DNA from 4 places in the Vreelandella sp. ssv genome. Region 2 is predicted to be linked to each of the others. Evidence: predicted binding sites of a transcription regulator. Region 2 holds the regulator's gene; each other region holds the start of a gene.

What was found. The regulator FNR, encoded in region 2, switches genes on or off when oxygen is low (the NO sensors DNR and NnrR bind a similar motif). The targets are predictions, from matches to a motif close to TTGATNTANATCAA.
Region 1: AC5TBW_RS08860 (Hsp20/alpha crystallin family protein) is a predicted target of FNR. The motif match lies at 3,158-3,171, and genes of this name have one in related genera.
Region 3: AC5TBW_RS17100 (1,4-dihydroxy-2-naphthoate polyprenyltransferase) is a predicted target of FNR. The motif match lies at 4,096-4,109, and genes of this name have one in related genera.
Region 4: AC5TBW_RS15445 (cytochrome ubiquinol oxidase subunit I) is a predicted target of FNR. The motif match lies at 5,289-5,302, and genes of this name have one in related genera.

What each region holds. Positions count from the first base shown of each region.
Region 1 is NZ_CM182545.1:1,929,133-1,936,298, reverse strand. It holds gene AC5TBW_RS08870 (HAD-IC family P-type ATPase) at 1-924, opposite strand, end outside; gene AC5TBW_RS08865 (zinc-dependent alcohol dehydrogenase family protein) at 1,312-2,298, opposite strand; gene AC5TBW_RS08860 (Hsp20/alpha crystallin family protein) at 2,480-2,983, opposite strand; gene AC5TBW_RS08855 (hypothetical protein) at 3,492-3,863, shown strand; gene AC5TBW_RS08850 (BON domain-containing protein) at 4,088-4,738, opposite strand; gene AC5TBW_RS08845 (VIT1/CCC1 transporter family protein) at 5,069-5,833, shown strand; gene AC5TBW_RS08840 (YgaP family membrane protein) at 6,039-6,227, shown strand; gene AC5TBW_RS08835 (cobyrinic acid a,c-diamide synthase) at 6,342-7,166, shown strand, end outside.
Region 2 is NZ_CM182545.1:3,277,024-3,284,189, reverse strand. It holds gene AC5TBW_RS14925 (DUF294 nucleotidyltransferase-like domain-containing protein) at 1-1,163, shown strand, start outside; gene AC5TBW_RS14920 (3'-5' exonuclease family protein) at 1,169-1,822, shown strand; gene ttcA (tRNA 2-thiocytidine(32) synthetase TtcA) at 2,085-2,996, shown strand; gene fnr (fumarate/nitrate reduction transcriptional regulator Fnr) at 2,998-3,744, opposite strand; gene hemN (oxygen-independent coproporphyrinogen III oxidase) at 3,850-5,289, opposite strand; gene AC5TBW_RS14900 (sulfite exporter TauE/SafE family protein) at 5,382-6,077, opposite strand; gene ccoS (cbb3-type cytochrome oxidase assembly protein CcoS) at 6,074-6,319, opposite strand; gene AC5TBW_RS14890 (heavy metal translocating P-type ATPase) at 6,316-7,166, opposite strand, start outside.
Region 3 is NZ_CM182545.1:3,749,211-3,756,376, reverse strand. It holds gene AC5TBW_RS17120 (DUF6804 family protein) at 1-176, shown strand, start outside; gene AC5TBW_RS17115 (hypothetical protein) at 278-766, shown strand; gene AC5TBW_RS17110 (cryptochrome/deoxyribodipyrimidine photo-lyase family protein) at 1,040-2,620, opposite strand; gene hmuQ (heme-degrading protein HmuQ) at 2,737-3,039, shown strand; gene AC5TBW_RS17100 (1,4-dihydroxy-2-naphthoate polyprenyltransferase) at 3,099-4,025, opposite strand; gene AC5TBW_RS17095 (DoxX family protein) at 4,168-4,665, shown strand; gene AC5TBW_RS17090 (isochorismate synthase) at 4,701-6,026, shown strand; gene menD (2-succinyl-5-enolpyruvyl-6-hydroxy-3-cyclohexene-1-carboxylic-acid synthase) at 6,032-7,166, shown strand, end outside.
Region 4 is NZ_CM182545.1:3,396,157-3,403,322, forward strand. It holds gene cydC (thiol reductant ABC exporter subunit CydC) at 1-643, opposite strand, end outside; gene cydD (thiol reductant ABC exporter subunit CydD) at 634-2,346, opposite strand; gene cydX (cytochrome bd-I oxidase subunit CydX) at 2,330-2,449, opposite strand; gene cydB (cytochrome d ubiquinol oxidase subunit II) at 2,462-3,604, opposite strand; gene AC5TBW_RS15445 (cytochrome ubiquinol oxidase subunit I) at 3,601-5,172, opposite strand; gene polA (DNA polymerase I) at 5,402-7,166, opposite strand, start outside.

The sequences.
Region 1 (7,166 bases), 1.3 Mb from region 2:
TGTGATAGTGATAACTGCCGGTAACCCTTCAGGAATGGCCCCTACCGCTAACGCCACCACGGCGACTAACGCCTCTGTCCAGATATAGCCGCGTACTAACACTGCAAAAGCGAACAGTAAGGCCGCCACACCTAACGTGATCCAGGTAAAGTGTGTTCCAAAGCGATTGATTTGCTGCAGAAGAGGCGTGGTCAATGGTTGAACTTCGCGCAGCAAGGTACTAATTCGTCCGATTTCAGTATCGCTACCGGTGGCCACCACGACCCCTGTCGCCTGTCCAGTGGCTACTAACGTCCCCGAGTACGCCATTGAGTAACGGTCGCCGAGCGCTGCCGCTATCGGTGCTGGCGACGCCTGCTTTTCAGCAGCCATCGATTCACCGGTTAGGATGGCCTCCTCAATGCGCAATGAGCTGGTACGGATAAGCCGAAGATCAGCAGGTACTCTATCCCCAGCCTCCAGCGATACGATGTCGCCGAGAACGATTTCCTCGACAGGTACTTTGACACGCCGTCCAGCTCTTAAAAGCTGTGCATGGGGAGCGATCAGGCTACGAATAGCATCCAGCGCCTTTTCTGCCTTACCTTCCTGCACAAAACCAACCATGGCATTGACTAACACCACCGCCACAATGACCGTCGCATCAACAAGATGCCCCAATAACGATGCAGCTAGTGCCGCCGCCAAAAGAAAATAGATCAATGCGTTGTGAAAATGAGCAAAAAAGCGAGACAGCGGGTGGCGGCCAACCACTGCCGGTAACTTGTTACGCCCGTAACTAGCCAGACGCTTATTAGCTTGGTCTGCCGTTAGCCCCGTTGGTGACGTCTCCAGCGCCGCAATGACCTCATCGCTATGCCAAGCGTGGACATCCTTGAGTGGGATATCCGATGAGAAACCGATATCGGCAGTGGGTGACTCCATACCTGCTCCTTGGCAACCGGAATAAGAAGGGAACAACATAGTCGAGTATCTACTGCATGAGACGCTAGCCAAGCCCTGTTCCCTTCATACTATCGGCAACCGCAATGGGACAATTCAAGACTAAAATTGCATCCGCTTCGCGCTCATCAAGTAATACGCCAAGTGCGTCTGCATAACATTGGCCGAGGGCAACGTTATGGATATCGACGGGGTTAGCATGCGACCAAGCCTGTGGCAGAAACTCATCAACCGCCAACACACCCACACCGTTGGTAAGGATAGCGAGCCGGTCACCTTCCGGCTTTAGAACACCTAATCTGTTCGCTGTTTCACCATGATCGTACTAGGGAGTTGGTTACAAGAATGTGTCGTTCCTTTACAGCGATTCTAAGACATAATTAATACAGCAGCGCCCGTCAGCTTACCCTCACGAAGATGCATGAGTGCTTCATTAGCGGCACTGAGGGGATAACACTTCACCTTGGTCTTAACAGTCGTTTTGGAAACCAGCTCCAAAAAGTCCTTACCGTCCTTACGGGTTAGGTTGGCAACCGTGCGCAGTTGGCGCTCGCCCCAGAGCAACGAATAAGGAAAGGAAGGAATATCGCTCATATGAATGCCGCCGCAGACCACCACACCCCCTTTCCGCACTGAACGTAGTGCAGCGGGTACAAGTTCACCGGCGGGAGCAAAGATAATGGCTGCATCCAACGCCACATCAGGAAGCTGGCTGGAGCTTCCTGCCCACGTTGCCCCTAGTTGACGCGCAAACTGCTGGGCTTGCTCGTCTCCCGGACGAGTAAAAGCGTATACCTCGACACCCTGCCCCAGCGCAACTTGAGCAACTATATGAGCGGCAGCGCCAAAGCCATAGATACCTAGTCGTTGCAGATTATCGCCACACATTCGCAAAGACCGATAACCAATTAAGCCCGCACACATAAGAGGTGCTGCTTGCGCTGCGCTATAAGTGGAACTGATTGAAAAGCAAAAGCGATGATCCGCCAAGGCATATTCTGCAAAACCGCCATCTATCTGATAACCCGTAAAGCGAGCCTGATCACATAGGTTTTCCTGCCCGTGTAAGCAATACCTACATGCGCCACAGCTATATCCTAACCATGGCACGCCAAGACGCATTCCATGCGTTAACGTAACGCCAGGGCCACAATCAACCACACGACCAACGATTTCGTGTCCTGGAACAATCGGGTAACGAATTTCCGGTAGTTCGCCATCAAGTAAATGGAGGTCAGTGCGACATACAGCGCAGGCTTCAACCTTTAGCAATACGTGACCCGGCCCAGGCATAGGAATAGGCCGTTGCCGCTCAAGCAGTGGACCACCTCGGTTTTCCAGCACCATGACCTTCATGCGTTTTTCCTGAACACTGGTAGTCTTTAGATCATCCAGCGCTAAGCCTTAGCTGGCCGTAACTCGCCTACTTACTCGACGAATCATACATATCGAATAGCCTTCCATGGCAATAACATTGACTAGCGCTATCCACTCTCAAATTGGCGTCGGCGCCCGGGTCTTCAACGACGCTATCGCTCTACTTAACCTCTAGTTTGCGCCGCTGATCCTGTTTTGACTTTGGAAGTTCGATAGTCAATATGCCATCCTTAAACGTAGCCTCAGCATGACTCGTATCGACATCAACAGGCAGGGCAATGGTTCGAGTAAATGAACCATGCCACATTTCCGAATGGTAATATTTATCACGCTCCTCCTTAGTTTCACCCGAGCGATTCCCTTTTAGCATCAGAGAATGGTCAGATATTTCAATCTCCAATTCCTTTCGGTCTACTCCCGGCATTTCTGCGCGTACGATAATTTCTTTATCACGATCAATGATGTCAATTTTGGGGGTAGGTTGGCCAAAAAAGCCTAAACGCTCCTTTAAAAGTTCATCTTTAAAAAAAGGCTTTAGCCAACTTCGATCAAAAAAACCTTCAATCATGCGATCAAACTCTTCCAAAGGTCTCAATGATTGGCTGTCCTGCACTGAAGCAGACTGTTCGCTAGCCTTTACAGGTTGAGAGGCAGGTTTGTTCACGGCAGCACTCCTTTTCCACGCATTCGGGGAAGGTTGCAATATCGTTTGGAATCCATATTACCGTGATGCATATGTCTTAATCGAAACATAGCCTCACGATATGTATCATTATAGCGCAAAGACTTTCACAGAAAAGCTGACTATAGCGGAGATAATTAACAAATAATAAAAATGTTGATCTAGAACAATTATTTTATCAACATCAATAACTTGCGTTAGGTGAATTAACGCAAGGAAGTTAATCCTAAACTAGCAGCGCAATTATTAACATAAGTTAATGACTAAAGACACTTAAAACACAAAGCCTTTTTAGATAGCAAAATAAGCGCATGATGGTTTGCAAAGTTTCACATCAAAGGCTCATAAAAAAGACTTATTTCGCCATAGGGGTGACGCAGGTCAAACCATAACTGCATTTATGTCCCATACTGTTTGCTAAAATAATACAATAAAATACATCAACCATAGCTTTACGATTAACCATAGCTATCACAGGAGCCTTATCACAATGACAACATTCGAGCTTCCCCCTATTCAAGCGCCACTCGCGCTTACATCAAGCAACGTCACTAATCAGCTCGCTTTCTGGTACCAACCATGGGTAAACACCATCCCCACAGCAACCAAGCTACAATGCATATGGCTAGAAACCGTCAACGATGCATATCGCCACGAATTGGACTTCGTTGCGATCATGGCGCCTTTCTATAGCAAACTCTTACGACATACGCTAGGTTTTGAGGGGATACCAACACCGGTATTGATGGCATCCTGCTATCGTGAAATCGCTACTGACATGACAGAAGCCAACCTTCAACGCATGCGCAAGATATCGGAGCTTAGCGAGGGCTTGAAAGAGCGTATTTGGAGCGAGCTATAAATTTGTGTAGATCGAAACATTCAAGGACATACTTGAAATTACCCAGCAAGGGATACCAATTTGGCAGACTCACTTCAGCATACCTCTTATCTATATCACTATTGAACGGTGCGTGTTGAAGAATCTATTTTGAAAAACGGCTGAGTGGTTACCGAGCCAGCGCAGCCAGCGCAGCCAGCTCGATAATCACACTAAAGTTTATTAAAAACAATAACTGCATGCCTTTAAACTTTTATATTATCTTTCACTTTTAAGACACCAGGTGAATTCCATACAGCATGGCGTATGGCCTCTTTTTCAGCAAGGCTGTGAGCCTTGCCACTAAGGGTTACTTCATGATTATGCACTTCAACTTTAATTGCATTCGCATCCTGAATAGCTTTTCTCTTAAGCGAAGCTTCTATTTGAGCCTTGACTGCCCCGGCAGTAGGGTTAGGTTTTAGAGTAATCTGATTGCTGACGCCCGTAACTCCGGCTAAGTAACGAATAGAAGTTGTGGCTAGGCGACGTTGATATTCCCAAGGGACTTCGCCGGTTAGTGTCACCCAACCATCCTCAACCATCACTTTGACTGGATCATCGGGAATAAATATATTCCACTCCAATGTGTTTTTGACTGCACGAGCGATATCTGCATCGGTGCGCTTAAAATCTCCCGGCAGTCTTACGTCAACTTCTACAGCAATTCCTTTAACGCCACTGACTCGCTGCGCGGCATCTTCCGCGTGCCACTTTTCAGCATAACTATCAACATGTCCCGCCAACGTTACAATCCCATCTTCAACTTCTACACCAATATCTGAAGCTCGAACTGAAGGTTCATTTTTGAGTTCGGCAAGCACATCCTTCTGAATTTGAGAATCTGACTTTGACATCGTTGCCACTCCTCTTATTTAGGCCCTTGGTGAACAAGCAACCCTTTCGAATACTTATAGCGCAAACGCTACGGTTGGAAAGATGGCTAAATTGATTAAAAAGCACTAATGAAGAATAAAATTGATCCAGAGCAATTTAAGCTCGTTAATCGCCTGCTTCGAAAAACCAATAAACGTATGTTACTCACCAGGTTAACCACACCACCTGGAATTGATTAACACTCCTTATCTTTAGCAGGTCACGTGCAAGTTGATTTTTAAATAACACTCACTCCCTGGCTTGCATATACTTCTAAAGATACCATTGCACAACCTGTAGAGGCGCACGCTATGAGACCCTCAAGCCGAGAGCATCTACTGGATGAACATCAACCGAAAGCAATTGGTAATCGGCTAGCCACTCCCGTAAAGGCATCGACGTTACCGGATGCTGTGCTCGGTGGCATTGATGGCTGTGTTACTACCTTTGCGGTAATTTCTGGTGCTTTTGGCGCGGGCTTCTCGCCACAGGTAGCGCTAGTGCTAGGGTTCGCTAACTTACTCGCTGATGGCTTCAGTATGGCTGTGAGCAACTATGAAGCTGGACAGGCGCAACTTGCTCAGATCGCCAGCGCTGAGCGCACCGAACGTCAGCACATTGCCATGGTGCCAGAAGGCGAACGTGAAGAGATCCGGCAGCTATTCCGGGCAAAGGGATTCGAAGGGGAACTGCTTGAACAAGTGGTTGAGACCCTATGCCGAAACCCAGATGTGTGGGTGGCCACCATGTTACGAGAGGAGCATGGTCTTTCAGTGGTTGGGCTCAACCCTTTTCGCGCAGCATTGGCTACTTTTATTGCTTTCTTGGTGGTCGGCACTTTGCCATTACTGCCCTATGCCATACCAGGCCTTGGAACTACCTCACAATTTTTAGCCAGCCTGGGTCTCGCCGGGGGCGTGTTCCTCAGCATAGGCATGCTTAAAAGCGCTATATATGGCTTACCAGCTTGGCGCTCCGGACTGCGCACATTGTTTATGGGTACAGCCGCCGCCGGGTTAGCCTTTGCCACTGGTTATCTCGCGCATGGCCTTTTAGCCTTATCTGCGAATAGCTGAAGATCTCATCGAATTTTTGTTACCCGCTTGGAGTAAAAGGGCATTGGTTTGATATGGATCAAACTGTGACCGCTTGCATCGTGCCCTAAAACAGAAAGGCATCTATGCTGTTCAAATAACCGATAGGTTATTTCGTTATACTAAATAATTACTAAAAAATTCTTAATAGGCAGCCGTGTGACGCGCGGCTCTTGGGGGATTCGTTATGAGTCGCAATGTTGGTTATGTCGATAAAATCTTACGCATTCTGGTGGGGATTGTACTGATAGTCCTGGCCCTGACAGGCACTATCGGGGTTTGGGGCTGGATCGGTGTTTTGCCGCTAGCCACCGGGCTATTTAATTTTTGTCCAGCTTATAAGCTATTGGGTATCAATACCTGCAAGATTAAATAGCGATAGCCACCAGCCAATCAATAGCCTGCAGTGCGCCCAACTAGTGCTTAGCGTTCTATCTCAGTTATTCTACACTCGGTGTTTGCGTTCCATGACTGAAGGATAGCCGTATTAATGTTGGGATTCCTGCAGGGCTTTTCTTATGGCCTGTTCATGACCTGCCTACCTTGGCTGTTGGTCGGCCTCATCAATCCTGCCCGGGCACTCCCAGTGGCGGCTTCAAGCCGCTTGCAGGTGATTGCCCGCTACTGCTTAATCGTCCCCTCTATCAGCATGCTGCTATGGCTGACCTCCCTGTGGGGTGGTTTCAGCCCCAGCCTTTTCGGCTGGCTGTCAGGCATTGTCGCCATTCCTGTCGCGTTGCCCATTGAGCGAACGCTACGTGGCTGGCTAGCCCGCCGACGCGAGCGCCGCCAGCAGGCTCAACGAGCAGCCGAAGCTTATCAGCGCCGTGCTCAAGAGGAGCGCAACGCCTATGAAGCGGGAGTATCGGTACTTGATCCGGGAAAGCCTCCCGTAGGAGCAGATGATCTGGTATTGGCGATGTGCCGAGCCAAGCAGGGCTTGCTCGACGTGCACCGCCCCGACCTTGCGATATTTTCTGACCGTCTCTATAGCCGCTACCGCCATGTGATGGACGTGCTGCGCGAGCGATTCAACACGGGCGAGCTGACATTTGAGCGCTCGCAGGGCCTAGTCACTCAGGTCTGTTTCGGCGCGGTGGATACGCTCACGACCATGGCGTCTGAGGCGCGCGGCGTGGTGAGCGTAGATGGTCACTACGTGCGTGCTCGCTTAGAGCGGGAGGGTAACCGATTAGGCGATGAGGAACGCGCCGCCCTAGTGCGCCGGCTAGATTTACTGGTGGAGACTGAGCACCGGCTAAACACGCTCTCGGCCCGTATAGAATCCACCCTAACTGTGCTCGACGATACCGCC
Region 2 (7,166 bases):
TGACCGTCGCACCGGATCAGTACTTGTTTGAAGTATTGGTCTTGATGACACGCCATAAAGTGACACGGGTAGTGGTGCTCGAGCAAAACGCCTTAAAAGGCGTTGTCGAACTCACCGACGTGCTTAGCTATTTCTCAAGCCGCAGCTACGTGGTGAGTTTACAGGTCGAACAGGCGAGCAGTTTAGAGGCGCTGTCGGCAGCCAGCCAGCGTACGCCGGAGCTGGTCAAAGCGCTGATGGCTCAGGGTGTAAAGCTGCGCTTTGCGATGGATCTGCTCGCTGCGCTGAACGGTCGTATTATGAGCAAAGCCTGGGAGTTCACTGTCGATGAGAAGTACCACGAACAGAGTTGCATGATGGTGATGGGCAGCGAAGGGCGTGGTGAGCAAATCCTAAAAACAGACCAGGATAATGGCTTGATTTTAGCCGATGACGCGCAGTGGCCTGATCTTACGAGTCACATGCAAACGCTCACTGACACCCTCATACAGCTCGGTTACCCGCCGTGCCCCGGCAATATTATGGTGTCGAACCCTGAATGGGTGGCCACGGTGTCGCAGTGGAAGAGCAATATTGCTAAATGGGCCAGCGAGCGGGATGGCGATAGCCTGATGAAACTGGCGATTATGCTTGATGCCCATGCCGTGACCGGTAACTCCAGCCTGCTTGAGAGCGTACGAGAAGAGCTATTTGAACGCTGCTCAGGTGATGAACTTCTGCTCTCCTATTTTGCCCGCACGGCGCTGCGTTTTTCCACGCCGCTGACCCTGTTTGGTACGTTGAAAAAGCCCCAGCACGGTATCGATATTAAGAAAGGGGGCATCTTCCCCATTGTTCACGGCGTGCGCACCATGGCTCTTGAGCGGCGGATCAAAGCCACCTCGACCCTGGATCGTTTAGACGCACTGGCTGCCGATGGCCGACTGGACCGTCGTTTTGCCGATGACCTGGGCGAAGCGCTGGCGCTATTTTCCGAGCTGCGTCTCAGGCAGCAGCTCAATGCACTGGAAGCAACCAGCACGTCGCCAGAGGCGAACCGTGCCAATCGCGTGGTGGTGCAAAACCTCTCTTCTCTCGAACGTGACCTATTGCGTGAAGCGCTGCACATTGTGAAAGACTTCAAGCAGCGGCTTTTCCATCGATATCATTTGGAGTATTCGTGACAGGAATGCGGCTATTAGATCGACACGTGGCTCTCTTTAGCGGTTCCTTGCGTACTTTGCTGAGACGCGAAAGCGACCGGCGTCGCTGTGCTGACTCTCACTATGCCTGGCTATTTAACCCCTATATGGGCGATGAACTAGTCGCGCTTGCTTGCACGGCAACGCCCACGGCATCTTCCCCGGTGATCAGTCTGGCAGCGGTGGTGCTCAGCCAGCAGCAGGTGCGCACCAGTCGCGCCTTTGTGCTGACGCTTGGCATACCGGGGCAGGCTGAGAATGCGTCGCTGCGTCGCCATCACTTGCTATGTCAGGCGGGGGAGGTCTCTTGCCCGAGCAGCGACAATTTAAATGCGTTGGTAGAGTTTATCGGCAATCGCCCCATTGTCGGCTGGCAGTTGGACAAGCGGATTGGGGCGTTAAATACATTGCTGAGCGAGCGGCTGGATTTCGCGCTGCCCAATGCCCAGGTCGATTTGGCAAAGCTGCACCAGCGCCAGCTGCGGCGTTTGCACCCTGAGGTCGATGCACCCAGTAGCTTTACCCAGGCGCTGGCGTGCTGGCAGGTGCCCTCGATGGGCATGCAAAGTATGTTAGGCGAAGCGACGGCAAGCGCGCTGCTGTATATGCGTCTGCAGCGGGTGATGGCAGAGGCAGCTTAGTGGCAGCTATCGTGGTGCAGAGGGAAGGTTTCCGCGAGGGCACTGTGACCCCATCCCTGGGCGCTACTTTTTCCATCCCTGGAAAAAGACCCTCGCTTCAACCTACCCTCTCACCGAGTACGGTTTAATCGTCAGGGCAGTCATTTTACATTGCGATATCTTGGGTGGTTCTCTCTGAGTAGTTGGGTCTGGGCGATGAGTGTTGTTAGAATAGCAGCCACTTTTTTCTTGAATGCCTTCCACCCTCGGCAGTGCTTATACCATGCAATCTCTTGATCATTTTGACCCTGCTCACCTTGGAGCCTCCCAAGCTGACGTTGAGCGCGACCAGCCTGAGCTGGCTGATGTTAAGCAGAAGCGTGAATTTAACAAACTGCAAAAGCGCCTGCGCCGAGATGTGGGCAATGCCATTATTGATTACCAAATGATCAATGAAGGCGACCGTGTGATGGTGTGCCTCTCCGGCGGCAAAGACAGCTACACGATGCTGGAGATTTTGCGCAATTTACAGCGCAACGCACCGGTTAATTTTTCGATAGTGGCGGTCAATCTAGATCAAAAGCAGCCCGGTTTTCCTGAACACGTGCTGCCAGCTTATTTGGATAAACAGGGCGTGGAGTATCACATCGTCGAGCGTGATACCTATTCGGTGGTGAAGGAAAAAACGCCAGAAGGCAAAACGACTTGCGCACTCTGTTCACGCCTGCGCCGCGGTTCGCTGTATGGTTTTGCCGAAGAGATCGGTGCCAACAAAATTGCATTGGGCCACCACCGCGAAGATATCCTTGAAACCCTGTTTCTCAACATGTTCTTTGGGGGCAACTTGAAAGCGATGCCGCCCAAACTGCTCTCCAATGATGGCAAAAATATTGTTATTCGACCGTTGGCTTACTGCAAAGAAGCGGATATTGCTGAATTTTCTCGGTTAATGGAGTTTCCGATTATTCCCTGCAATCTCTGCGGCTCCCAGCCCAATATGCAGCGCCAAGTGGTCAAAGAGATGCTCGCCGAATGGGATAAGAAATTCCCCGGCCGTCTAGAAAGCATGTTTAAAGCGGTGACTAATATTGCGCCTTCCCAGTTGGCAGACCGCAGCCTATTCGATTTTGAAGGCTTAGAGGCCAAACAGGCGGAGCTGCTGGCCGGGCGTATCCAGGCATTTAACGTTAGCTAATTCAGCTAACCGTTTGTTCTTCCTCCTCGGCGAGAGTAATCAAGCGCTGCATATCGAGAATATTGACCTCTCGCCCAGAAACCGCCACCACGCTCTGCTGTTGAAAGCGGCTTAAAATACGGCTGACGGTTTCCACCGCTAAGCCCAGGTAGTTGCCGATATCGGCTCTGGGCATTGATAGGCGAAAGCTGTAAGGCGAGTAGCCCCGGCGACGAAAACGATCCGAGAGGGTGATCAAGAAGCTCGCTAGCCGCTGATCAGCGGTTTTACGTGACAGCAGACGCATCATGCGGCGGTCATCGCGTAGCTCCTTGCTCATGCTGCGATACAGCTGGCCGCGCAGTTCGGGCAGCTCCTCGGAGAGTAAATCCAGGCGGTCAAAAGGAATCTCACAGATAGTGGTCGTTTCCAGGGCGATAACGCTGCCGGGGTAGTGCTCTTCATCAATTCCGTCCAGCCCCACCAGCTCACTGGGCAGGTAGAAGTTGGTCAGTTGCTCGCTGCCATTCCCCTCCGCCGTCACCTGCTTCAAGCTGCCTGAGCGAACCGCATACACGCTGGTGAAGGCGTCGCCCTGGCGAAACAGTGGCTCGCCCTTTTTCAGCGGTGCCCGGCGGCGAATAATGGCATCGAACTGCCCGATATCATCTAGCTCAAGGGCAAGCGGCAGGCACAGCGAGCTCAGGCTGCAGGTCTGGCAACGAGCTTCATGGAGTAGCGAGCGTCGTCGGTTCATGGGATCCAACATGCATAGCTCCTTGAGTAGCGTTCAAGAGAAATTTTACGTTATCCGTGCCGTACTAACAGCTGCATCCATTATTATGGAAGCTTCATGTGGTTAGCGACAGCCCGATTACACAATCTTTGAGTAGTGCTGCCCCGTTTGCCCAGCAAAATGGGCATCAAACGCCATGGCTAAATGGCGAATCAGCAAGCGACCCATAGGGGTTACGCTAAGCTGATCGCCGCTCCGGGTCAGCAGACCGTCGCGCTCGGCGCTTTGTAAGCTCTCCAGCGCCGGTGCAAAGTAGCGGGGAGCATCGATGTTCCAGCGCTGACCAACGGCGGACAGGTCGATGTGCATATCGCACATCAGTCGTTCAATCACGTCTCGGCGGATCAGGTCATCATCACTCAGGCGCAGCCCGCGCACCGTCGCCAGTTGGCCTTGGTCCAGTGCCGCTTCATAACGGGCCAGGTCACCAGGATTCTGCGCATAGACACTGCCTACCCGTGAAATGGCGGAAACGCCCAGCCCTACCAGATCACACTGGGCATGGCTGGAATAGCCTTGAAAGTTGCGCTGCAGCGAGCCTTCGCGCTGAGCAATGGCTAAGCTGTCATTGGGACGAGCAAAGTGATCCATCCCGATATGCACGTAACCTGCCGCCGTAAGCATCTCAATCGTGGTGTGCAGAATCGCCAGTTTCTCGTCGCTGCCCGGCAAGTCATCGACGTTAATACGTCGCTGGGGGGTAAAGCGCTCAGGCATATGGGCATAGTTGAAGACCGAAAGCCGTGCGGGGTTCATCTCAATGACCTGACGAAGGGTATTCGCAAAGCTCTTTTCGGTTTGAAACGGCAGGCCGTAGATTAAATCGAGATTGAGAGAGCGAAACCCCAGCCGATGGGCTTCATCCATCAATGTTTCGGTGAGGACTCGCGGCTGAATGCGGTTAATGGCTTTCTGCACCAGTGGGGCCAAGTCCTGCACCCCTAAACTGATGCGGTTGAAGCCAAGCGACTGCAGGTGTCGCAGGGTAAACACATCCGCTTCGCGAGGGTCTATTTCAATCGCGTAATCGCGCTGAGAAGACGATGAAAGACCAAAGCGCGCATCCAGTCGATCAATCAGGTCGCCCATCTGATTCAAACTCAGAAAGGTTGGTGTGCCGCCGCCCCAGTGCAATTGCTCCACCGGACGTGAAGTATCCAGATGCCGTGCAATCAGCACCATCTCACGGTCGAGCCGGGATAAGTAAGGCTCAGCCAGAGCGGTGTTTTTGGTGGCGATTTTATTACACGCGCAGTAAAAGCAAATTTTACGGCAGAAGGGAATATGCACATAGAGCGATAGCGGGCGTTTGCCAGCATTACTTTGCTCAAGCGCCTGAGTCAGATCTCCGGGGGTAAATCGGTCATCAAACGACAGCGCCGTGGGGTAGGAAGTATAGCGTGGGCCGCTGGTGTCATAGCGGCGCAGTAAAGTTTTATCCCACACTGCCTGATCGTTGGCTGGCCTGGTCATGGTGGAAGTCTTCGTAGAAGAAGCCGCAAGGGCATGAACGGGCATGAAGAGAGGCTCCGGCGTAAAGGGCTGTGTAGCAAAGAAGATCAGCACCAGCCTAACGCGCAGAGACGCAATAAACGTTGAGCCATGTCATGTTAGTGAAGGTTATGTGCCGTGAGTGACCAAAGCTGCCACAGGGCAAAGGCAATAATGGACAGCGCGGCCACGCTGCGTGTCGCCGGATGACGAATCAGGTGGCTCAATTGGCGCGCCGCAAGCCCAGTGGCCAATAGCGCGGGCAGCGTGCCAAGTCCAAACGCCCCCATCAGCAGTGCCCCCTGCAGCGGGTCGGCAATCGCCAGACTCCAGGCCAACATGGAATAGACCAGCCCGCAGGGGAGCCAGCCCCATATTGACCCCAGCGCGAAGGCCTGGGGTAAATGAACGACCGGCATTAAACGCCGTCCCACCGGCTCAATAAACCGCCAGAGACGGCGTCCGACGGCTTCAACCTTGAGCAGCCCCTTCCACCAGTTGGCGATATACAGCGCCATCAGTATCAGCATCAGCGCCGCAAATACCTGCAGCAGCATTCGTGCCGTGGCAGAGAGTGAAAACAGCGTGCCCAGCAGGGCCACCAGCGCGCCTGCGCTCATATAGCTAGTGATACGGCCTGCGTTATAGCTGAGCAGTAGGCCGCTCATACGCGCCGGGTGGCGCATGCTGGGCGGGACGGCAAAGGTGAGTGCACTCATGATGCCGCCACACATGCCAATACAGTGGGCGCCCCCCATCAGGCCAAACACGAACGCCGCCAGTAGCGGTGGCAGGTCGAGGCCGGTTGGATTCATGGTCGCGGCTCTTGGTCGTCGGGTGCGTTTTTATCTGCCGAAGCGGCGGGTTTTTGCTTGGCTTGCTGTCGTTGGCGACGCTGTTCTGGGGTGAGGTCGTTCTCGTCCTCATCGAACAAAATGCGGTGCGCCGGGCCTTCCAGGTCGTCGAACTGATCGTTTTTGACCGCCCAGAAGAATGCCCAGACGGCGAGGCCGAGCAGAATCAGTGAAAGCGGAATAAGCAGATACAGAATCGTCATGCGGTTACCGGTGTTGAAGCGCTAAGTGCGGCGGCAGGCTTGGCACGCCAGCGTGAAAGCCGCAGGGCATTACCGACCACCACCAGTGAGCTGAGCGACATGCCAATGGCTGCAAGCCAGGGAGGCACCAGCCCCATTGCCGCCAGCGGCAGCGCCGAAAAGTTGTAGCATACTGACCAGATCATGTTCTGGCGCATGATACGCCGGGTGGCGCGGGAAATCTCAATGGCCTCGAAAATCCGCATAAGACGTGGGCTGAGCAGCACTGCGTCGGCGCGGGTGCGGGCCAGATCCGTCGCGCCATTCATGGCAATCGCCACATCGGCACCGGCTAACACCGGCACGTCATTGATGCCGTCACCAATCATCACCACGGTTTCGCCGGCGGCTTGAAGCTCTTTCATTCGGGCCAGCTTACCCTCTGGGCTGATGCCTGCGTGCCAGGTAGTAATGTTGAGCTGGTTGGCCAGGCTTTCCACGGCATCCTCAGTATCGCCGGAGAGCAGCTCCACGTTTAGCCCGAGGGCCTGGAGGGCATTGATCGTGGCGGCGGCATCATCGCGGACGCCGTCATGCAGACCAAACCAGGCACTGGGTTCGCCGTTTTCGCTAAGCAGCAACCACTGGCCTCTGGCAGGCGCCGAAATGGCTTCTCCAGCGGCAAATTCTGGTTTGCCCAACTTCCAGCGCGCGCCATTTAGCGTGCCCTCTAGCCCTTGACCGGTATGGCTATGAATATCTTTTGCCTGAAGCGTTGCATCCCGAAACGGACGAAAGGCACGGGCGATAGGGTGCTCTGAGTGGGCTTCGAGCGCCGCGGCAATCGCCTGGGCACGCTCGGCGGTTA
Region 3 (7,166 bases), 470 kb from region 2:
ACGACCGTAGCCATAAATCATTGCCATGGGTTTATGGTGTTTTGGCCGTACTCTTCAATCCGATACTTAAGATTCATTTGCCAAAGGATCTGTGGGCTGTAATCGATGTTGGGTCAGGTATTCTGCTGTTTTCAACAAAGTCAGTAATTCAGCACAGAGAAAATGAAAACACATAACGATCGCATGCACTCGGACAGCAAAAAGCGATGCTCCTCCGTCGCTCCGCTTTTTGCTGTCCGTGATACGAAGCGTTAGATCCACTCTGAAAGGAGTCAGCATGGTCTCATTTTTTAGGAAAAGGGTTTCAGAGGATGCTGTGAAGGCTCATTTGGAGCGAATCTCATTCCTTATGAAATATTTAGAACAGTACGGCCTGAGGAACAATAAGCAAGTAGTGGAAATTCTTAACAAAGAACTGCTTCTTGGAATCCCAGAGGACATCCAAAATCCAGAGGATCGCGTCTGGCCAGACCCAAGTAATAGCAATATTGCCATCAGCTTTGCCTGTAATGATCACGATAACATTAACTGCGTAAATCAGTTTACGTTAATCGGTTTTGACGCTATGGCGAACACTATTATTATCGGCACAGCCCATCAGGAAGACAAAGAGCGAGCTCATTTTAGCTGGAGCATCACCAAAGAGAGCGATGCCCGATCAGTTCCTAGATTGTCAGAAAGAATTCACAAAGAGTTCTGGAACTTGCCTGGATATAGCCAAATAGGACTAGGAGAATTCCGATTCTTGAAAAGAGCTCAGGTTTGAGCATGAATTATAGCAAAGCGCTCAAATTGCTCACTTCATTCGCTTGGGCGGGCTAAAGCACGACTTCTAATCGTTAGATACTTTCCTGTCAACTGAGTAAGCACATTTCGGTAGTTCCCCAAACGAGACGCAGGATAGGTAACGATTGGCGGCATTACTGAAGCAGTCCACCAATAATATCAATTGCATGCCGAACGACAGGCTCCTTCTAATGGCGCATGTGTCATACCGTGCTGTTCCCCATTTGCGGCCACGTATATCTAAGCGTAACAGCTACCTATCCTCCTCCCCGCCCTCATCAAACAGCGCAAGCTGCTGACGATTGTCGGGTTTTGCTTTTTTAGTGCGCCGAGCGGTCGGTCGGCGCTGGCTGGCGAGCTTATCCACAATGGCTTGGCTGGCTTCTCTGGCATCCGGGGTGCGGCGAAGCTCATACAGCATCTTCTTCCAGTGCCGCGCTTCGGCTTCAAAGTCGTTGGGCAGAGGGTAGTGCTCGCCGGGCTGAAAGCCGAACCGCTGGCGTAGGCTTTCGGGTAGGGCCCAGGGTTTGGCGCGCCACTCTAACGGCAGTGTGGTTAACTCCGGCACCCAGCGGGCGACAAACTCACCATCTGGATCGTTATCCTCCGCCTGTTTGATGGGGTTATACACTCGCAGTGCGTTAGTGCCCGTGGCGCCTGCCTGCATCTGCACCTGGGGGTAGTGAATGCCGGGCTCGAAGTCGGTGAACAGCCGCGCCAAATGTAACGCGGGTTCATACCAGTGCAGCCCTAAGCCAAAAGTGGCGTGGGAGATCAGCATGGCGCGCATGCGAAAGTTGATCCAACCGGTGGCGATCAGGCTGCGCATGCAGGCATCCACCAGCGGTACGCCGGTTTGACCGCGCTTCCAGGCAATCAGATTGGGGTGTTCTGGGTCGCGCTCGCGCAGGCCGCTCAGCGCGGGGTGCAGCGTTTGTGACTCTATGCTCGGCTCGCTTTCGAGCTTTTGAATAAAGTGGCAGTGCCAGTGAAGCCGGGAGGCAAAGGCGCGCAGTGAGCGTGACCACGGCGTGTCTTCCGCATGCTTTTTCCGCTGGCGGCGCAGTGACTGCACCACTTCACGCATGGAGAGTGTGCCCCAGGCCAAATGGGGCGAAAGCCTTGAGCCAAATTCCCAGGCCAGCAGCGGTTTAGAAAGCGAGCCGCGATAGCGCCGTCCGCGCTGGGTTACAAAGCTGCGCCACACTGCGCGGCCTTCGCTTCGCCCTCCTGGCTGTCGCTCGGGGCAGGGCGTGGTATCAAATCCTAATGTCAGGCCGTGAAGCTGTTCGACATCAAAATGGTGGAAAGCTTGCCAACCCTCAGCCGCCTGGGCGTTTTGCGGGGCAGCGGCGGTGGGCGCCGTCATTAACGTTTCCCACTGCTTTTCCCATGCGTTGCGGTCGGCCACTCTGGATGTTAAGCCACGCACTACGCCGTGCTGGCGCGCTTCATGCCATGGCGTGCCGTGCTGCTGGCACCATGCTTTAACGTCAAGGTCGCGGGCAAAACTCCAGGCGTTGCCGGTCTCCTCGTGGGAGTGAAGGACAAGCTCGCCATAGTGCCCTTTAAGCGCAGCCAGCAGGTCAAGCATGCTGCCCTGCCATAGGCACAGCGGCAAACCCAGCGTTCCCAACGCTTGAGCGAGATCAGCCAGCGAGTCTGCAGCAAATTGCCAGTGGCGCAGCGCGCTGTCCGGCGCCTGCCACTGCTCAGGTTCAATGGCGAATACGGGCAACACGGGGCCAGCCGCCGCTGCGTTAGAAAGCGGCGCGTGATCGTGAATGCGTAAATCGCGTTTGAACCAAACGACCTGGATAGGTGCCTTAGCCATTAATAATACTGATACCCGACGGTTGAGGGCTATTCGCCGCTAAGCCTATTCGCCATTTGCCTGTGACGTTACCATCAAGGTAGCGTTTGCGGAATCAACCCAGTAGGAGAGTAATGATGTATATCGCCATGAACCGTTTTCGGATTGCTCCAGGCCGCGAAGAGGACTTTTTAGAGGTGTGGCGCAACCGCGACTCTCACCTGGATGAAGTGCCGGGCTTTAAGCAATTTAAGATGCTGCAGGGTGAAAGCCAGGAAGATCACACCGTGTTTATCTCCCACAGCGTATGGGAATCGGAAGAAGCTTTCCGTGACTGGACCAAGTCAGATGCGTTCCGCAAAGCGCATGCCAATGCTAAAGCGCCGGAAGGTATCTACCTTGGCCCGCCCAAGTTTGAAGGTTATGAGGTAGTGCTGTAAGGCATGCCCAGCTAACACGAAGCAGACTGTCAGCGGGGTGGTTGCCCCGCTTTAAGCGTCTAAAACAAGGCCAAGCCAATAGACAGCAACACGCTATAAAGCAGCGTTGAAATGGCCGTTTTCTTCAGCATATTGGTTAGCATCTCGCCATCACGGGTATGGCTTAACGTTCTGGCTGCATCGGTCAGTGGCTTGGCCACCAGCAGGCAGCTCCATCCCACCCACGGTACCGGCAGTGCAACCATGTAGATCAAGGTAAGCAGCAGCGCCATACCCAGCAGCGCCCAGTGGTAGTTAATCGCCTTGGTGCGACCAAGCCGCACGGCCAGGGTGATCTTGCCGTTGCGCGCGTCGCTTTCGATATCGCGTACGTTATTGACATTGAGTACGGCGGTGGCCAGCAAACCGCAGGCGGCGGCAGGTAGAAAGGGCAGCCAGCTTAGTTGCTGTACATGCAGATAGTAGGTGCCCAAGACGCCGAGTAGCCCAAAAAATACAAAGACCGCAATGTCCCCAAACCCTCGGTAGCCATAAGGGGTTCCACCTAGCCCAACGGTGTAGGTTACCGCTGCCAACAGGGCCGCAGCCCCTAATGAAATGAAGATGAGAATCTGCCCCCATTGATCCCCAAACGCGGCGACCAGCAATAACAGCCCCAGTACTGCGGCAATCGTGGCCGCAACGATCATTCCCGTGCGCATTTTTTCCGAGGTAAGCAAACCGGAAGAGACTGCCCTTTCAGGCCCTATTCGCTGTTCGTCGTCGGCACCCGATGCGGCATCACCGTAATCGTTGGCTAAATTTGATAGCACTTGGAGTGCTATAGCGGTCAGCAGGGCAAGCACAAGTACTGCCATATTAAGTGCATCCACATTCGCGGCTAGTCCCGTACCCAGCAGAATGGAAGCACACGCCAGCGGCAGCGTTCGGGGGCGAGCGGCGAGTACCCAGGCTTGGTAGGGGCGGCGCTGACTATTTTGTTCCATTCCGTTGATATTCCTGTTGACCGTTTTCATTCAATAAACATTCGTCAATGTATGATTAAGTGCTGAAAAGTAGATCTACGTCAAAATATGCCTCGTCATCTTGTCCGACACTGCTGGTCACCCGATACCAGGAGTTTACGCGATGATTGGCGACTTATTTAGACATAACAAATATATGGCAGTAGTTTGGTTATTACTCCGGCTCTACTTAGGCATCACCTGGCTAACTCTGGGCATCGGTAAAATCACCGGTGGCTTTAGCGCCGAGGGTTTCTTAAGCAATGCTGTCGCCAATCCTGTGATGCGCGAGGGAAGCGCGGTTTACCCCAATTATGTTGCCTTTCTAGAGAATGTTGCGTTGCCCAATGCCGATATCATTAATGTCATTATACCGCTGGGAGAAGTGTCAGTTGGCCTGGGTTTGATCGTTGGTGTGCTGACATCTTTTGCTGCGTTTTTCGCCATCGTGATGAACATGTCGTTTTTGATGGCAGGCACGGTGTCCACTAATCCATGGATGATTGCGCTGACGTTCTTTTTGCTGGTGGCGGGTGCTAATGCAGGGCGGTTTGGCGGCGATCGATGGGTGCTACCCTATGTGAAACAAAAACTAGGCCTGAAGCACCCCAGTAGTCATTAGTAGGTAATTGAAAAGGCTGGCCTAATAGGTAAATTATGCAATTTATTCCTCCTGTTGAGGCACTCAAAAGCCAGCTTGATACGCTTAGCGATAGCGCTAAAAAAGGGTTTATACGCCTTAGTACCTCTTGTCAGGTCAATCACCTGATGGGATGGCTAAACGCGCAGAGCGAGTATCCCCGCTTCTATTGGCAATCCCGAGAAGCTGGCGCCGTTGAGTATGCGACGTTGGGGGCTGTTAAGGCGTTTGATTCACTAGCCGCGCTGCAGGCTGACCTTTCCAGGCTGGCAGATTTGGGGGGCGAGCAGCCGGACTACTTCGGTGGCATGGCTTTCGACACCAGTACGGTAGGGTGGGAGCATTTTCCTGGCTGTCATTTTTTGCTGCCGCGTATAGAGCTTAGGCGCCAGCAAACTGTGACGACGCTATCACTCAATCTGCGCTTTGATGACCGCTGCCCAGAGGCCGAGATAGCCCAGGCGCGTGCCTGTTTGGCTGCCCTGAAAGAGGAGCAGCCGTTGCCGCGCTTGCGGCCGCATGTTTATCAGCGTGAAGACCGCCCTTCGCAGAAGGCGTGGGCGGCATCGGTCGCGCAGGTCACCCATCCTGATCACCTGAGCCACACACCCAAGGTGGTGCTTTCACGGGAGACCTGCCTGACGACACCTGAAACGCCTAACCCTTGGGCGCTGCTAGCACGCTGGCAGGACGGCGCCGCCGACTGTTTCCACTTTGGCGTCCAATTGACCTCACATGAAGCGTTTATCGGCTGCCCGCCGGAGCAGCTCTATAAGCGTGAAGGGATTCATTTAACGACAGAAGCACTGGCGGGCACTACACGGCGCGGGCGGGATGCCCAGCAAGATCAAACGCTTGCCGATGAACTGCTGGCCGATAAGAAAAACAGCTTGGAAAACCAGTGCGTCTATCAGCAGCTTTTGATCCAGCTTGAGCCGCTCTCTTGTCACGTCCAGATGGGCGAGGCGCATACTGTTAAGCTGCGCTCGGTACAGCATATCCGTCGTCTGATTCACGCCGAGTTGCACCGAGATGTCACTGACCAACAGTTGCTTGCCGTGCTACCGCCTACCCCGGCGGTGGGCGGTGTGCCCCGCGAGTCGGCACTGGCATTTATTCGCCAGCATGAGCGCCATCGCCGTGGCTGGTATGCAGGCGTCTTGGGTAGAATCAGTCACACCAGCAGTGACCTGTCGGTGGCCATTCGCTGCGCCCATATCAGCCCAGAAACGATTCGCCTTTATGCCGGAGCAGGCATTGTGGCAGGCTCTCAGCCGGACGAGGAGTGGCGCGAGCTGGATACGAAAATTGCTGACATTATGTCACTGCTTGGGATGGGATAATGCATATGACAGCACCTGTATCTACCGATTTTGCCATCCAACACGCCACCTTTAATCATGTATGGGCGGCGCTGATGCTGGAGGAGCTCTACCGCTTAGGCGTCCGCGACGTGGTGCTGGCGCCGGGTTCACGCTCATCGCCTTTGACCATGGCCGCCAGCGAACACGCCGGGCTGCGCTGCCGCTGCCACTTTGATGAGCGTGGGCTGGGATTTATGGCGTTGGGCATTGCCCGGGGCAGTCAGCGCCCGGTCATCATTATCACCACCTCAGGCACCGCTTTAGCGAACCTTTATCCGGCGGTAGTGGAAGCCAAATTGCTCGGCGTGCCGCTTATAGTGCTTTCTGCCGACCGCCCGATTGAACTGCTGGACAACGGCAGCAACCAGGCGATTGACCAGCGGGATATTTTCTCCCGCCACACCATTGTTCACCACGACCTGCCGCCGCCAGATGCTGCGATAAAAGCGGCATTCCTACTCAGCACGCTTGACCAAGCGGTTGACCAGCAGCGCCGTACTCCTGGGCCTCTTCACATTAACTGCCGTTACCGCGAGCCGCTTTACCCCGGCAGTTGCCCTATGGATGCCAGTGACTATCTCGCCCCGCTAAGGGAGTGGCTGACGACTTCAAAACCGTGGAGTGATTGGCGGACCAGCACTGCGTTTCCCGCGTTTAATAGTGAGTGGAAAACGTTTGCCCAGCAGCGGGGCCTGATTGTCGTTGGCAGTGTTGATGATTTTCAGCAGGCGCAGCATGCTGTTGAGCTATCCAAGCAATTGGGCTGGCCGTTGCTGGCGGATGTGCAGAGCCAGGTTCGGTTTGATCCTCACAACCTGATTTATTTTGATTTGGCGCTGCATGATGAGCGGTTCAGCGCTGAGCTAACCAAGGCAGAAGTGCTGCTGCAGTTTGGTGGCCGACTGATTTCCAAGCGGTTAAGCCAATTTATTGCCCAGCAGCCCTGGCAGGATGTCTGGTTGGTTGATCCGCAGCCCCAGCGGTTGGATCCTGACTATTGCGTTAAGCGCCGTTTGGTATGCTCGCCTGCCGACTTTATCGCTGATTTGCCAACACACTTTGAACAATCGCCTTGGCATCAGTTGGATAGCCTCCAACGACGCACCTGCCTGCTTGTGG
Region 4 (7,166 bases), 120 kb from region 2:
GACGCTCAGCAAGGTCGGCCCCCTGACGTGCCTGATCGATACCACGCCATAACGCCAATAACGGCAACCCTAGCCAAGCTAACAGCACTCCCGGCAAAGCAGCCCACATCAGCGTGCCACTCAGCCAGTAGAGCCCTGCCATAACCACCACTACCATTAGCCCGGCCCAGCCCCAGGGCAGCAGTGCCCGAAGGACCACCTGATCAAGCTGGTCTATATCGGTCACAAGGCGATGCATAGCGTTAGCCGTACCGTGATGAGAAGGACTGGAAGCGGTCTGCAATAACGGTTTTTTACCCAATGCCATGAACAATTGGCAGCGCAGATCCTTCAGCAAGCCTAGCGCGGCATCATGGGAGGCCAAGCGCTCACCGTAGCGCCCGGCGGTGCGTACAATGGCACACAGACGAATCAGCGCTGCGGGGCGAAAATAGTCGAACCCGAAGGCGGTCGCCGTCACCGTGCCAGCAACCGCGGCTGCGGTAATAAACCAACCCGAGATAGCCAGCAAACCAATGACAGCTAGCAGCGTGGCGGCGCCTAGCAAGAACGCCAGTGCCCACCCGCCGCGACGAAGCAACAGCAAATCACGCAGCCGCACAGTGGGAGGTTGTTCTGCAGAGGGTGTCTTGTTTAGCAGCATGCGATGGCCTCTTTCGATAACAGCTCAATTTGCCGATCGACCCACTCTAGCCCCGCCGACTCGTGACTGACGATGATCAGGCTACGCCCACGGCTAAGCTTGCCGATCAGTGCATTGAGCTGCCAAGCGGCCTCCGGATCAAGATGGGCCGTGGGCTCATCGAATAGCCATAGCGCCGCATCGCGAAGCAGCAACTGCGCCAACCCCAAACGTTGTAGCTGGCCACCGGAGAGACCCTGTCCGCGCTCGCCCAACGACGTGGCAAGCCCATTGCCACGAAGCAGAATCGACCACAGGCCGACCAGGGTCAGAACCTCAATGAGCTCTTCGTCCGTTTTATCCGGGGCCGCCAAGCGCAAGTTCTCTGCAATGCTGCCGGACTGAATCGGCGGTTGCTGACTCAGGTAGCCAAGCTGGCGTTGCCAAGCGTCTCGGGGCCACTCACTCAGTTCGCATCCCTTTGCCTTCAGACTGCCCTGATAGGCAATAAACCCCAGCATTGCCTGCAAAAAGCTCGACTTGCCAGCGCCGCTTTCCCCTTGCACCAACAGTCGCTCGCCTGCTGCCAGCGTCAGGTTAAGCGGCGCTAGCCGCAAACGACCACCCTCACCCATGACACTCAGCGCTCGGTACTCTAACGCGAACGACTCGACGCTGACGGTGGCCGGAGATAGCGATGCCCCTTGGGGCTGCCAAGTGTCGGCTTTGAGCAGCGGCGCTAACGCCTGTATGGCGCCCACGGCCTCTGCCCGGGCATGATAGTCGGTACCCAATTGGCGAAGCGGCGCATAGAACTCTGGCGCCAGCAGTAAAATAAACAGCGCCCCCTGGTAGGGTACCGGCACCTCTGCTTTTGCCCAGGGCAAAAGGCCAAGCAGCCCTAAGCCGAGATAAAGCGCCACCAAGGCAATCGCCAGCGCGGCAAAAAACTCCAATACCGCGCTGGATAGAAAGGCAAGCCTTAGCACCCGCATGGTACGCCCACGGTAAGCATCACTCGCCTGGGCTACCTGGGTCTCTGCCTGGTCCGTTGCGCCCATGCGTTGCAGCGTGGCCATCCCCCGAACCAGATCAAGGAAACGGCCTCCCATACGCGCTAACGCCGTGAACTGCTGTTGACTAGCCCCCGCAGCAGCACGCCCGACAAGAATCATGAACAGCGGCACTAAAGGCGCGGTCATTAGCATCAATCCAGCCGCCAACGGACTATGTAGCGCTACCACCGCGGCTATCAGGCAAGGCACTAGCACCGCGAGCAGACGTTGTACCCAATAGCGGCTAATGTAGCCATCCAGGGCGTCTACCTGCTCCAGCACTTGGGTGGCCAAGGCACCATCACTGCCAAATTGGCGCCTAATCGGCCCCAACCGTCCAAGCTGCTCGAGTAACTGGCTGCGTAGCGAATCTCGGGCACGCAGGCTGGCCTGCCGAGACAGCCGCTCACGGCCAGCGTGTAGGAAAGGGCGTAGCACCATACAAATGGCCAGTCCTGCTAGCAAAACCGGCGAGGGAGCCTGAGACGCCCCATCCTGCCAAAACAGCAACCAATGGTGGAAAAGTTTGGCCAGCAGCCAACACTGGGCAATCAGCAGCACCACGCCGATCATCGCCAACAGCGCGGCGCCACGCAACCGCCAGCGTTGAGCGGCGAGGCAGCGGTTTAGCAACTGCCTCGCATCATTGGCTTCAGTCGCTCCGCTCATGCTCGGATTCGCCTTCATAGCCATTCACTTCAAGCCACATGGCGTTAAGAATGCTGACGGTGGCCGCCAGCGTGACACCCAAAATCCAGGCGAAATACCACATACGATCCCCTCCTCAGTAAAGCGCTTTGTCGTTATCACGAATGAACTGCTCATTCAGACGACCGCGCATGACCCAATAACTCCAGGCGGTATAGAGCAGTATCAACGGCACGAAGATGCACACCACCACAAACATGATCTTGAGCGTTAGCTCACTCGCTGTGGCATCCCACATGGTCAGGCTATGGTTAGGGTTGAGCGACGATGGCATCACGAAGGGGAACATCGTCACACCCGTGGTGACCACCACCATGGCCATAGCCACCGCTGAGCTGGTAAATGCCAGCGCATGGCGTCCCAGTTTCATGGTCAGCGCACAGAGCACAAACCCTACTACGCCCAGTACGGGCAGTAGCCACAACAGTGGGAAGCGGTTGTAGTTGGTCATCCAGCCGCCAGCACTCACCGCCACGATTTTCCCGGTGGTATCGTTGTAGCCCTGGGTATCGATCACGCTGGTTACCTGGTAGCCATCAATCCCCCATAGCAGCCAAACCCCACCCAGCACGAACAGTGCCGCGCACACCAGTGCTGTCAGGCTGCCGATGGCGGCACTACGACGGCGCAGTTCGCCCTCGGTTTTGAGCTGCAGCCAGGCCGCTCCGTGGGTGACGAACATCAACAGACTCAAAAGCCCGGCCAATAGTGCAAAGGGGTTCAATAGCCCCAGCAAGCCACCCTGATACTCCAAGCGCAGATAGTCATCGAACTGGAAGGGAACGCCTTGCAAGAGATTGCCGAAGGCGACACCAAAGATCAGCGCGGGAACGGCGGAACCGATCGTCAGCCCCCAGTCCCAGCGGCTGCGCCAGGTGGGATTGTCCAACTTGGAGCGGTAATCGAACGCCAAGGGCCGCAGGAATAGCGCAAACAGCGTTAGCATCAAGGCGAAATAGAAGCCGTTGAAAGCCGTGGCGTAAACCGGTGGCCAGGCGGCAAACAGTGCTCCCCCGGCGGTCACCAGCCAGACCTGATTGCCGTCCCAGTGAGGCGCCATGGAGTTGATCATCACCCGGCGCTCTTCATCGCCACGCCCGACTATTTTGAGCAAGGTGGCAACGCCCATATCAAACCCATCGGTGACGGCGAAGCCGATCAACAGCACGCCGATCAGCACCCACCAGACAAACCTAAGTGTTTCGTAGTCCATCATCATGCCTCCCGTGCGGGGGTTGGGATTGGATAGTCAGCGTCGGCGTCATCCTCCAGGTAACCGCTACCGGAAGGCCCCTTGCGAGCAAAGTGCTGCATCAACCACATTTCGATGATGACGAAGGTGGTGTAGAGGACACCAATGGCAATCAGGGTGGTGAGCACCTGTTCAGCCGTCAGACTGGAAATAGCCAGATGTACCGGTAGGATCTCGCCGATGGCCCAGGGCTGGCGTCCATACTCGGCCACGAACCAGCCCGCCTCACAGGCAATCCAGGGAAGCGGCAGGCTAAACAGTGCGAAGCGAAGTAGCCAGCGGGACTTCTCTGGCTGACGACGTACGCTATGCCAGAAGGCCAGCGCAAACAGCAACAGCATGCTAAACCCTGCGGCTACCATGGCCCGAAAAGACCAGAAAAGCGGCCAAACCTTGGGGATCGACGCTTCAACGGCTTGATCAATTTCGGCGGCGGAGGCATTGGCCACATCGTCGCTATAGGCGCTAAGCAGTAGCCCGTAGCCAAGATCGCGGCGCACTTCCTCGAACCGGACCATGTCCCCTTCGCTCCCTTCATCACTGCGTAGCCGCTGCATGAGAGCGTAGGCTTCCTGGCCATTGATGATACGTTCGCGGTGTTCCTCCTTAAGCTCGCGAATGCCCATCACTTCGGTATCCAGCGAGCGCGTGGCGATCAAGCCCATCACGCCCGGTATGCGAACGGCGAAGTCGGTATGCTGTTGCGCCTCGTTGGGTAGTCCGAACAGCGTGAAGGCTGCCGGTGCGGGATGGGTTTGCCACTCTGCTTCGATAGCCGCCAGCTTGACCTTCTGCACATCACCCAGCTCATAGCCGGACTCATCGCCCAGCACAATGACCGATAGTGCGCTGGCCAACCCGAAGGCAGACGCAATCGCGAAGCTGCGCCGGGCAAAGGCAACCTCGCGGCCCTTGAGCAGGTACCAGCTTGAAATCGCCAACACGAAAACCGCGCCGGTGACGTAGCCCGCCGACACGGTATGCACGAATTTGACTTGGGCAACGGGGTTTAGCAGCACTTCAGCAAAGCTGACCAACTCCATACGCATGGTGGCAAGATTGAGCTCCGACCCTACCGGATGCTGCATCCAGCCATTGGCGACCAGAATCCATAGGGCCGACATATTGGTCGCCAGCGCCATCAGCCAGGTGACCGCCAGATGCTTCTGTTTTGACAGGCGATCCCAGCCGAAAAAGAACAGCCCGACCAGCGTCGACTCAAGGAAGAACGCCATCAAGGCTTCTATCGCCAGGGGCGCGCCGAAAATATCGCCGACATAGTGAGAGTAGTACGACCAGTTGGTGCCGAACTGAAACTCCATGGCGATGCCGGTGGTGACCCCCAGCGCAAAGTTAATACCAAATAGCTTGCCCCAGAACTTGGTCATCTGACGATAAATGGTTCTGCCGGTCATCACATAGACTGACTCCATGATCGCCAGCAGTATCGACAGTCCTAGCGTTAAGGGTACAAACAGGAAATGCACCATCGCCGTAAAGGCGAACTGCAACCTGGATAATTCAACAATGTCCATGAGTGGCTCCCGATGGATAGCGTAAACACACCTTTCGCTCCACCGGGAAACCACAGATAGGTGCTAACCCAGGTAAAGCGATGTGTATAGGCTATTCCTCCACCCGAGCCAAAAAATTGATCTTGGTCAACTCCTTACTGAAGCATTGCACTGTTGCGACAAAATGCCATCCACACTACTCCACATTATTAGGCGTAGACGAACGAGGCTGGCGGCATTGGTAGTAGCATTAGTGGGCTTCGTCCCAGTTGGCGCCGCTTTCCGCTTCTACAATCAGCGGTACTTTCAACTCTGCAGCCCCCTGCATGCGTTTTTGCACCTGCTCAATAAACGCCTCCACCTGCTTTGCGGCGACCTCAAACACCAGTTCATCGTGCACCTGCATCACCATCAGCGCATCGAACTCGCCTTCTTCCAGCCATGCATCCACATCAATCATCGCCTGCTTGATGATATCGGCAGCGGTGCCCTGCATCGGTGCGTTAATCGCGGTGCGCTCGGCGCCTTGGCGGCGGTTACGGTTTTGTGACTGAATCTCCGGCAGGTAGAGCCGCCGACCCAGCACGGTTTCGACAAAGCCATCCTCAGCTGCCTGGGAGCGGATGCGCTCCATGTAGCGGGCAACCCCTGGGTAACGGTCAAAGTAGCGGTCAATATAGGTCTGCGCTTGGCCACGTTCGATACGCAGCTGACGCGACAGGCCCCAAGCACTCATGCCATAAATCAAACCGAAGTTGATTGCTTTGGCACTACGACGCTGATCGCCAGAGACCTTATCAAGGGAGGTACCAAACACTTCCGCCGCCGTGGCCGTGTGGATATCACGCCCTTCGGCAAATGCCTCAAGCAGCCCTTTATCTTCAGATAAGTGCGCCATGATGCGCAGCTCAATTTGCGAGTAGTCGGCGGCGACAATGCGGTAGCCGGGGCGGGCAATAAATGCCTGACGAATTTTGCGCCCCTCTTCGGTGCGGATGGGGATGTTCTGCAAGTTAGGATCAGACGATGACAACCGCCCGGTAGCCGTAACGGCTTGGTGGTAGCTGGTATGCACCCTGCCAGTGGCCTTATTGAGCAACCGTGGCAGCTTATCGGTGTAGGTGGACTTCAGCTTGGCAAGCCCCCGGTGCTGCATGATGACCTTGGGCAGCGGGTAATCCAGCGCCAATTCTTCCAATACGCCTTCAGCGGTAGAAGGCGCGCCCTTGGGCGTTTTCTTGAGCACAGGAATCTTCTGCTCTTCAAACAGAATCTGCCCCAACTGCTTGGGCGAACCCAGGTTAAATTCGCGCCCGGCCAGCTCAAACGCCTCGCGCTCTAATTCGCCAATGCGCTGCTCTAGCTGCTGGCTCTGTTTGTGCAGTAGCTCGGCATCTACCGCGACCCCGTTGCGCTCAATCCGCGAGAGCACTTTGATCAGCGGCAGCTCGATATGATCCAGCACCTCCGCCAAGCGCCCTTCGCTTTCGACCTGAGGACGCAACACCTGCTGCAGCCGCAGGGTGATGTCGACATCTTCACAGGCGTAAGGTACCGCCTGCTCCAGGGCAATTTGGTTGAAGGTCAGCTGCTTCGCCCCCTTACCCGCAATCTCTTCAAATGAAATGGTTTTTTCGCCCAAATACTTGAGCGCTAGCGAATCCATATCATGCCGGGTGGCGGTAGAATTGAGCACATACGACGCCAGCATGGTGTCGGCAAAAGGGCCAACCACGGAAATAGCGTAATTGGCCAAAACCGAAATATCGTACTTGAGGTTTTGGCCAACCTTGGTTTTTGTCGGGTCTTCCAGCAGCGGTTTTAGCGCCGCCAACACCGTTTTGCGGTCAAGCTGCTTAGGCGCATCCAGGTAGTCGTGGGCAAGGGGGATATAAGCCGCCTCCCCCGCTTCCAGCGACAAGCCAATGCCAACAATTTCCGCATCCATGTAATTAAGACTGGTGGTTTCCAGATCGAAGCAGAAGCGCTCGGCGTTTTGTAGCCGCTTCAACCAG